Linked DNA regions of Lentimonas sp. CC4. The protein of the gene in region 1 binds, or shares a complex with, the protein of each later gene. Links are inferred from orthologs where the notes say so. Each region holds a gene or a part of one and is shown on either strand. Other genes may lie near its edges.

Region 1 (4,333 bases):
CCAAACTATTCTGAATAAATTGACTATGAGCCATTCATTAAACCCTCTCGAAAAACAGATCGGCTACCAGTTCTCTGATGTCCACTTGCTAGAGCTTGCGCTCACACACCCCAGCTGCGACACCGAAACCGGTGACAACCAACGCCTTGAATTCCTCGGCGATGCGGTGCTGGATCTCGTCATCGCAGAAGCACTCTACCAGGACAACCCAGATCTCAACGAAGGCGCGCTCGATCATATGCGCGCGGGGCTCGTCAACGGCAAGACACTGACCGCTCATGCCCGCACGATCGGGCTCGACGACGCTCTGCAGGTGAGCGACGCACAACGGCAACACCACTCTGATCCCAGTGCGGCCATGCTCGAAGATGCCCTCGAAGCATTGATCGGCGCGATTTATTTAGATGGCAAGATCGATGCCGCGCGCACCTTCATCCTGCGGACATTTGGACGGGCCATAGCAGCTGCTCCGAAGAGTGGCGGCGCGGGCAACCCCAAAGGCCGCCTGCAAGAATGGACGCAACAACAGTATAACGGCGCAGTGCCAGACTATATCGCACTCGCTGACGAAGGCCCCGATCACGCCCGACTCTATAGTGCCGCAGTGCAGATCGACGGCAAAGAACTCGGCCGCGGCCAAGGCAGCTCGAAAAAGGCCGCCGAAACCGCCGCCGCCGCGCACGCGCTGCAACAAATCAACGGTTAATGGCAGGACTTCTTCCAGATACTGGCACGGCCACCTTGTTTCACGGCATCAGCGCCGAGGCGCGCGCCGCGCTGGTCACCACACTCGCAAAGGAATGGGCGAAGCAGACCTCCGTCCTGCTTGTCACCGATCCGCGCCGCGCACAAGAGCTCGCAACGGAGGCAGAAACCTACGCGCAATGGCTCACCCCCAAGACCACGCTCGAAGTCCTGCACTTCCCCGAAGAGCCACCGCCGGACATCGACGCCACCCGCCGCGCCGACCGCATTTGCGAGCGCCTGACGGTGCTCAGCGCACTGCTACGACCCAGTAAAAACGCCCGCCTCATCGTTGCCACGCCCGAGGCACTACTCGGCGCCTGCCCCGATCGCACACACTTCGAAAGCCGCCAGCTCAAGCTACGCACGGGCGAAGCGCATCCGTTTAAAGCGCTGATCGACACTTTCATACACGAGCTCGACTACGACTCCGAAGCCCTCTGCGAACACCCAGGCCAACTCGCCACGCGCGGCGGCCTGATCGACATCTACCCCTACGATGCCAACCAGCCCTACCGACTCGACTTCTTTGGCGATGAGATCGAGAGCATCCGCACCTTTGACCCTAGCACGCAGCGCACACTAGAAAACGTCCAATCCATTACCGTATCGGCAGCCGAAAGCGCCAAAGACGCCGCTGCGAGCGACGGTAAATTCATCGATTATTTAAGCGAGGCACCGATTGCATGGTTATTGGAAGAGCCCTCGCAACTCGTGCGCGAGCATCCCTATCGCTTTGAGAAACTAACCAACACCAGCGGCAATATTCGCAGCTTAGAGCAGGTGTTCGCACTACGCACCGCGGCCAATGACCTGCGCCTCGGTATTTGCTCGGTGGATACAGACCCCGTGCTGTTCGACGGCGCCGCTAGAGTCGAACTCACCACCGAGCCGACCGAGAACTACCGCCACCATACCGACGCGGTGCAAGTCGGATTTGATCGCTTCGAGTCCGAGCAAAGCGCCCGCAACAAATTTGAAAGCAATATCGCAGACTGGGCGAAGAAGGAAAAGCGCACACTCTACTTCGTGACTGCTAGCGAGAGCGAGGCGAGCCGCATCGCCGAGTTACTCGCAGACAACCCACTCACCGCGAAGCTCAAGCCGAAGTATCTACACGGCACCATCTCCGGCGGGTTCCTCTGCTCCGGCGCACCCACATGGCTGCCACTCAAGCAGACTAAAACCTCCAAAGGCATCGTCCTCATTACCGACACCGAATATTTCGGCCGGCAGCGACGTAAAATCAACCGCACCCAAGAGCGCGCGCGGCCAACTATTTCGCAGGTCGATCAATTGCTCGACTTCACCGAACTCGCCGACGGTGATCCGCTGGTGCATTTGCAGCACGGCGTCTGCTTGTTTCGGGGGCTGAGCAAACTAGAGATCCAAGGTGGGACGAAGGAAGTGATCACCGTCGAATTTGCGGATCAAATGACGGTGCACGTGCCGCTGCACGAGTCGCACCTACTCACACGCTACGTCGGCCTGACCAAATCCAGCCCGAAGCTCGGTAAAATCGGCGGAGCCGCATGGGACAAGACCCGCGCCGCCGCCGAAATCGCCACACTCGACTACGCAGCCGAGCTACTCACGCTGCATGCCGAACGCAGTCAGCACGGCGGTTATCAATTCCCCTCCGATCACCCGTGGCAAGCGACCTTCGAAGGAGCCTTTCCCTTTTCAGAGACGCCTGATCAGCTCACCGCGATTGAAGCCACCAAGTCCGACATGGAAGCGGCGCAACCAATGGATCGCCTGATTTGCGGCGACGTGGGTTTTGGTAAAACCGAGGTTGCGATCCGCGCCGCGCTCAAAGCCGTGCTGGCGGGCAAGCAAGTCGCCCTACTCGTGCCGACCACCGTGCTCTGCCAGCAGCATCTGAATACCTTTCGCGAGCGCATGGCCGAATATCCGATCATCATCGACATGGTCAGCCGCTTCCGCAGCGCCAAGCAGAATAGGGAAATCATCGCCAACCTCGCCGAGGGCCGCATCGACATCGTGATCGGCACGCACCGTTTGCTGAGTAAAGATGTGCACTTTCAAGATCTCGGTCTGCTCGTGGTCGATGAGGAGCAGCGCTTCGGCGTGAAACAGAAAGAGCGCATTAAGCAGCTGCGCGCCAACGTCGACATCCTCACGCTCAGCGCCACACCGATCCCTCGCACACTTTATATGGCGCTGGCCGGCGCACGCGCAATGAGCGTGATCGAGACGCCGCCCGTCAATCGGCGCCCCATCGAGACCATCGTCAAAAGCTACTCTGCCGACTTGATCAAAAGCGCGATCCAGGCTGAGACCGATCGCGGCGGCCAAGTATTCTACCTGCACAACCGTGTCTCCACCATCGAAGGCGTGGCGAATCAGGTGCGCGAAATGCACCCGAAACTGCGCGTCGCTGTCGGTCACGGGCAAATGGAAGAAGGCCACTTGGAAAAGATTATGACGAAATTCGTCGCCGGCGACTTCGACGTATTGGTCTGCACCACGATCATCGAGTCCGGCATCGACATACCAAATTGTAATACCTTGATCATCGAAGGTGCGGACCGCTTCGGGCTCGCACAGCTCTACCAGATCCGCGGACGCGTTGGCCGATTCAAGCGCCAAGCCTACGCCTATCTACTCCTGCACCGCCACGCCGCATTGGTGGACAACGCGCAGAAACGCCTCAATGCATTGAAGCAACACAACCAGCTCGGCGCGGGCTTCCGCATCGCGATGCGCGATCTTGAACTGCGCGGCGCGGGCAATCTACTTGGCTCACAACAAAGCGGGCACATCGCAGGCGTCGGCTTCGAGCTTTACTGTCAATTGCTCAAGCAGAGCGTCGCCCGCCTCAAAGGCGAGCCCGGCGCAGATCGCATCCGCGCCGAAGTGAAGCTCGACTTCATCGCCACTGGCGAAGGTGGTTCCCGCTCACGCCGCACCAGCGGCAGCTTCGCCTTTGCCGCGATCAAGGAGGCAGAATACAGCGGCGATCACTCGGATCAACTCATCGAAGCCGCGCTGCCCGCCGACTATGTCGCCGAGCCACGCCTACGTATCGACCTCTACCGCCGACTCGCGTTGGCCAACACCGACGCAATCATTCAGGAAATCGCCGAAGAGCTGGTTGATCGCTTCGGGAAACTCCCCCGCGCCACGCAGGCACTGATCGAAGTCAGTCGCGTGCGCGTCTTTGCTGAAGGCGCGGGCGTGCGCCGCGTAGAAAGCGAGAGCGAGCGTCTAATTTGCCGACTCGCGCTGCCTGGAAAATCCGGCGAATTCCTCAAAACGGGTGCACGTTTTCCTAGATTGTCCGCAAAAGACCCCCTAAAAAGGCTAAATGAAATCCAGAAGTTCTTGATTCGTAACCAGAAATCGACAGCACTTTAGGAGCGCGGCACTGCTCCGTCAGGTATGTGCTGCGCCCTTCCCCCCCTTAACTCATATGCTTCTCACAAAAAACTCCCGCTGGCCATGGCTGGTCTGCTTGATCCTATTTGCTGGTTTTTTAGCCAACAGTATCAGCAGCTACATGGTGGCCCGCAGCAACATGCGCCTCAGCATCACAGAGAGCACCTTACCTCTTACTTCAGATAAC
Region 2 (3,686 bases), 3.3 Mb from region 1 along the record:
AATACTCAGACGGATTCATCTTGTTGGGGTGACGTGCTTAGGCTCGGTTCGTTGCGAGACGCCCACGCTCCATCGGGTGTTCCTTTGCGTTTGAAAAATATGGAGCGTAGGCCTCTGGCCAAACGCCATGATCACTGAACCGTTGAGATCCGCGTTATGTGCATGCTGCATTGATATGTGTGCCCGTCTTTGAAATCTGTGCTCTGGTTCGGTGACGTGGTCTAAAGACCCACGCTACGGCTTTGGCTCGGTGGACAGACAGGAATGTCTGTGTCACGGCTGAGTTAGTTGCAATTCAACCCGCGCTTGCGCTCTGCGCTCGGTGCGTCTATCGGTAGGGGCTTTATGCCGCCATCACGTCCAGCACATGCCGAAGCGATCTCCGTTAAGGGGGCGCGTGAGCATAATTTGCAAAATATCAGCCTTGAGATTCCTCGGGATCAATTGGTGGTGATCACTGGGGTGAGTGGTTCGGGCAAGTCGTCGTTGGCGTTCGATACGGTGTATGCGGAAGGCTACCGGAAATATATCGATAGCCTCTCGACGAAGGCGCGCACGGTGCTGGAGCAAATCCCGCGGCCGGATGTCGATTTTATTCAAGGGCTCTCACCGGTGATCGCGCTAGAGCAGCGCACGGGTGGTGGCGGTAGTCCGCGTAGCACGGTAGCGACCGTGACCGAGATCGCGGATTTTGCGCGGGTGCTGTGGGCGGTGTGTGGCACGCCGTATTGCCCGAAGGATGGGGGAATCATCGAACGCCGCTCGATGGATGATTGTTTGGCGCGTGTGTTTGCGGAGCCTGAAAAGAGTCGTTTGATGATTCTTGCGCCGTGGATGATTACCAAACCTGCGATTCTGCGTGAGGAATTGCCTCGTTTGCAGCAGCGCGGCTTTCAACGTGTGCGGATCAATGGTGCGATTCGCCGTCTCGATGAGCCGGATTTAATCGACTCAAAGGCGAAGGAGATCGTGGTCGAGATCGTGGTGGATCGTATCGTGCTCAATGCGGATCAACGCAGTCGCCTTGCGGACTCTTTAGATTTGGCTTTCAGCGAAGGCGGGGATCGCGCGATTGTTTTAATTGAAGACAAAAAGGCGAAGAGTGGGTGGCGTGAATTACCGCTGAGCAATCGCTTGGCCTGTGTGACGTGTGGCGATGTGTATGATGTGGTCTCGCCGCGGCATTTCTCGTGGAATCATGCGGAAGGCGCGTGTTCCGAGTGTGGCGGTCTGGGCGAGACCTTGCAATTTCAGCCGGAGTTGCTGGTGCCGGATCCGTTGAAGACGGTGAAGAAGGGCGCGATCAAACCCTGGCGCTTGGGATCGAAGCAGATGATCATTAAGCGCAATGCGATTTTAAAGCAGTTGGCCGAGCAGTTGCCGTTTGATCCGAATGTGCCTTGGGAGGAACTCGATGATGAGGTGCGCGAACAGATCCTGCATGGCACGGGCAGTCGGCAATTTAGCTTTAAGCTCAAGGGCGGAAACTCGAAGCCAGAGACGATGGAATTTGCTGGTGTGCTGGCAGACCTCGAAGAGATGCGACGCGCGACGACGAGCGATGGGCTGCGTGCGCGGTTGATGGCGTATCAAACCAGTAGCCTTTGTGAGACTTGTAAGGGGCGGCGTTTACGTCCGTCGAGTTTGAGTGTGCTGATTGAGGGCACTTCCATTTCGGACTTTCTGGGACTGTCGCTGCAAGAGGCGGAGGCCTTCGTGAGCTCGCTACAGGCGAACGCGAAGTATGAAACGGTGAGCGATGCAGTGCATGGTTTGGCGCAACGCTTATCCTTTCTGAATGAAGTCGGGCTGAGTTATCTGACCTTGAATCGTAGCTATGCCACATTGAGTGGCGGCGAGGCACAGCGTGTGCGCTTGGCGACGCAGCTTGGCATGTCCTTGATTGGTGTGGTGTATATTTTGGATGAGCCGAGCATTGGCTTACACCCATTGGATAATCGTCGCTTGATTCAGACCCTGCTCGGATTGCGTGACCGTGGGAATTCCGTGGTCGTGGTCGAGCATGATGCCGACACCATGCGCGCGGCGGATCATTTGATTGAGCTCGGACCCGGCGCGGGCGTTGAGGGGGGCGAGCTTATCTTCGAAGGTGAACCAGAGGCATCGTATACTGCGCCGACGAGCCGTTCGGGCGCGTTCCTAAGTGGGCGGCAACAAGTGGAGAAGTCGGTAGAATCATTAAAGCCGTCGCAGGATTGGTTGACGGTTAAGGAGGCGACCGAGAATAATTTGAAGTCCGTCACTGCGGCGTTTCCTGTGGGATTATTGACCGTGGTCTGCGGCCTCTCTGGCTCAGGGAAGAGCACCTTGGTGAATGGGATTTTAGCGAAGGCTGCGGCGTTTAAGTTGAACCGAGAAAAGTCGATTCCTGGGAAACATAAGGGCGTGACGGGGCTGGAACATTTTACGTCGGTCGTGCAGGTGGATCAGTCGCCGATCGGGCGCAGCCCGCGCTCGAACCCTGCGACGTATACCAAGTTGTTTGATCAGTTGCGCGATCTATATGCCAAGTGCTCGTTGGCAAAGATCCGTGGCTACAAACCGAGCCGCTTTAGTTTCAATGTGTCGGGTGGTCGCTGTGAGCGCTGCAAGGGCGACGGTGTGATTAAGCTCGATATGCAGTTTATGGCCGATGTGTATTCCGAATGCACCAGTTGCCGTGGACAACGATACAACCGTGAGACATTGGATGTGCGCTTCAAGGGTTACAGCATCGCGGATGTGTTGGCGATGAGTGTGGACGAAGCCTTGGCGGTGTTTGATAAGCAGCCACGCATCGCGGAGAAACTACGCACGCTTTCGGATGTGGGGCTAGGCTATATTAAGATAGGGCAGCCGGCGACGACCTTGTCTGGTGGTGAGGCGCAGCGTATTAAATTGTCGTTAGAGCTGAGTAAGCGTCAGCAGGGCGAAACGCTTTATATTTTGGATGAGCCGACGACGGGACTCCATTGGCTGGATGTGCAACGCCTGATGGATCTGCTCTTTAAGCTACGCGACGCGGGCAACACGATTCTGATTATTGAGCACGATCTCGATGTGATCCGCCTCGCAGACTGGCTCATCGAACTCGGCCCAGAAGGCGGCGATGGCGGCGGCGAGATTGTGTATGCGGGCGACGTCGCGAGTTTTGTTCAGGGGGACCAGACGCCGACGCAGCAGGTGTTTGCTGCAGACTAATCGATTGGCTCAGGCGCGAAGCTGCCATTGTAGCCGGGTTTGTAGAGTTGCAGATCTAAATGCTGCGCCATGGCCTCGAAGTGTTGATCGACTGCATACACGCGGCAGTCTTGCTTGATGGCTAGTGTGGCGATGAGTGCGTCGTTCCATTGCAGGGTGATACCTGCGGTGCGAAGCGTGGCGTAGTGGGTGGCCGCCTCGCGCCAGAGTTTCTGGTCGTTGGCTAGATAGGGGAGTATTTCGAAGCGGGATTGGATGCGAGGACGCTCGTGAGGACGTGCCCCTCCGAGGAATTCCATCTCTACGGGGCCGCACAGGGTGGCCTCCAACTCTTCGACGAGCGCTTTCATCGCCAGTTTGACTGCGGGAGCGCCGTCTCGCCGAAAGAATTCAATCCACGCACTGGTATCGACTATGACCATGGCTTAGCGGTCGGACTGTTCGATCTCATCGTTGGTCAGTGGGTAGTCCTCAAACTCTCCCTC

The links.
Region 2: the proteins of mfd (region 1) and uvrA are in contact, whole or in part, in a crystal structure (PDB 4DFC), measured with the Escherichia coli proteins. The link is inferred for Lentimonas sp. CC4 from one-to-one orthologs.

The regions. Positions count from the first base shown.
Region 1 is NZ_CACVBO010000001.1:3,713,959-3,718,291, forward strand. Bases 306-4,325 are described here. They hold mfd (transcription-repair coupling factor), read left to right. Parts: upstream 306-705; coding sequence 706-4,125; downstream 4,126-4,325. Other genes in these bases: rnc (ribonuclease III), read left to right, coding at 306-706; GZZ87_RS15940 (sensor histidine kinase), read left to right, coding at 4,181-4,325. In the rest of the region: more of rnc, read left to right, coding at 26-305; more of GZZ87_RS15940, read left to right, coding at 4,326-4,333. UniProt on the Escherichia coli protein: Couples transcription and DNA repair by recognizing RNA polymerase (RNAP) stalled at DNA lesions. Mediates ATP-dependent release of RNAP and its truncated transcript from the DNA, and recruitment of nucleotide excision repair machinery to the damaged site.
Region 2 is NZ_CACVBO010000001.1:459,161-462,846, reverse strand. Bases 29-3,401 are described here. They hold uvrA (excinuclease ABC subunit UvrA), read left to right. Parts: upstream 29-345; coding sequence 346-3,201; downstream 3,202-3,401. Other genes in these bases: GZZ87_RS01970 (PIN domain-containing protein), read right to left, coding at 3,198-3,401. In the rest of the region: more of GZZ87_RS01970, read right to left, coding at 3,402-3,623; GZZ87_RS01965 (DUF2191 domain-containing protein), read right to left, coding at 3,627-3,686. UniProt on the Escherichia coli protein: The UvrABC repair system catalyzes the recognition and processing of DNA lesions. UvrA is an ATPase and a DNA-binding protein. A damage recognition complex composed of 2 UvrA and 2 UvrB subunits scans DNA for abnormalities.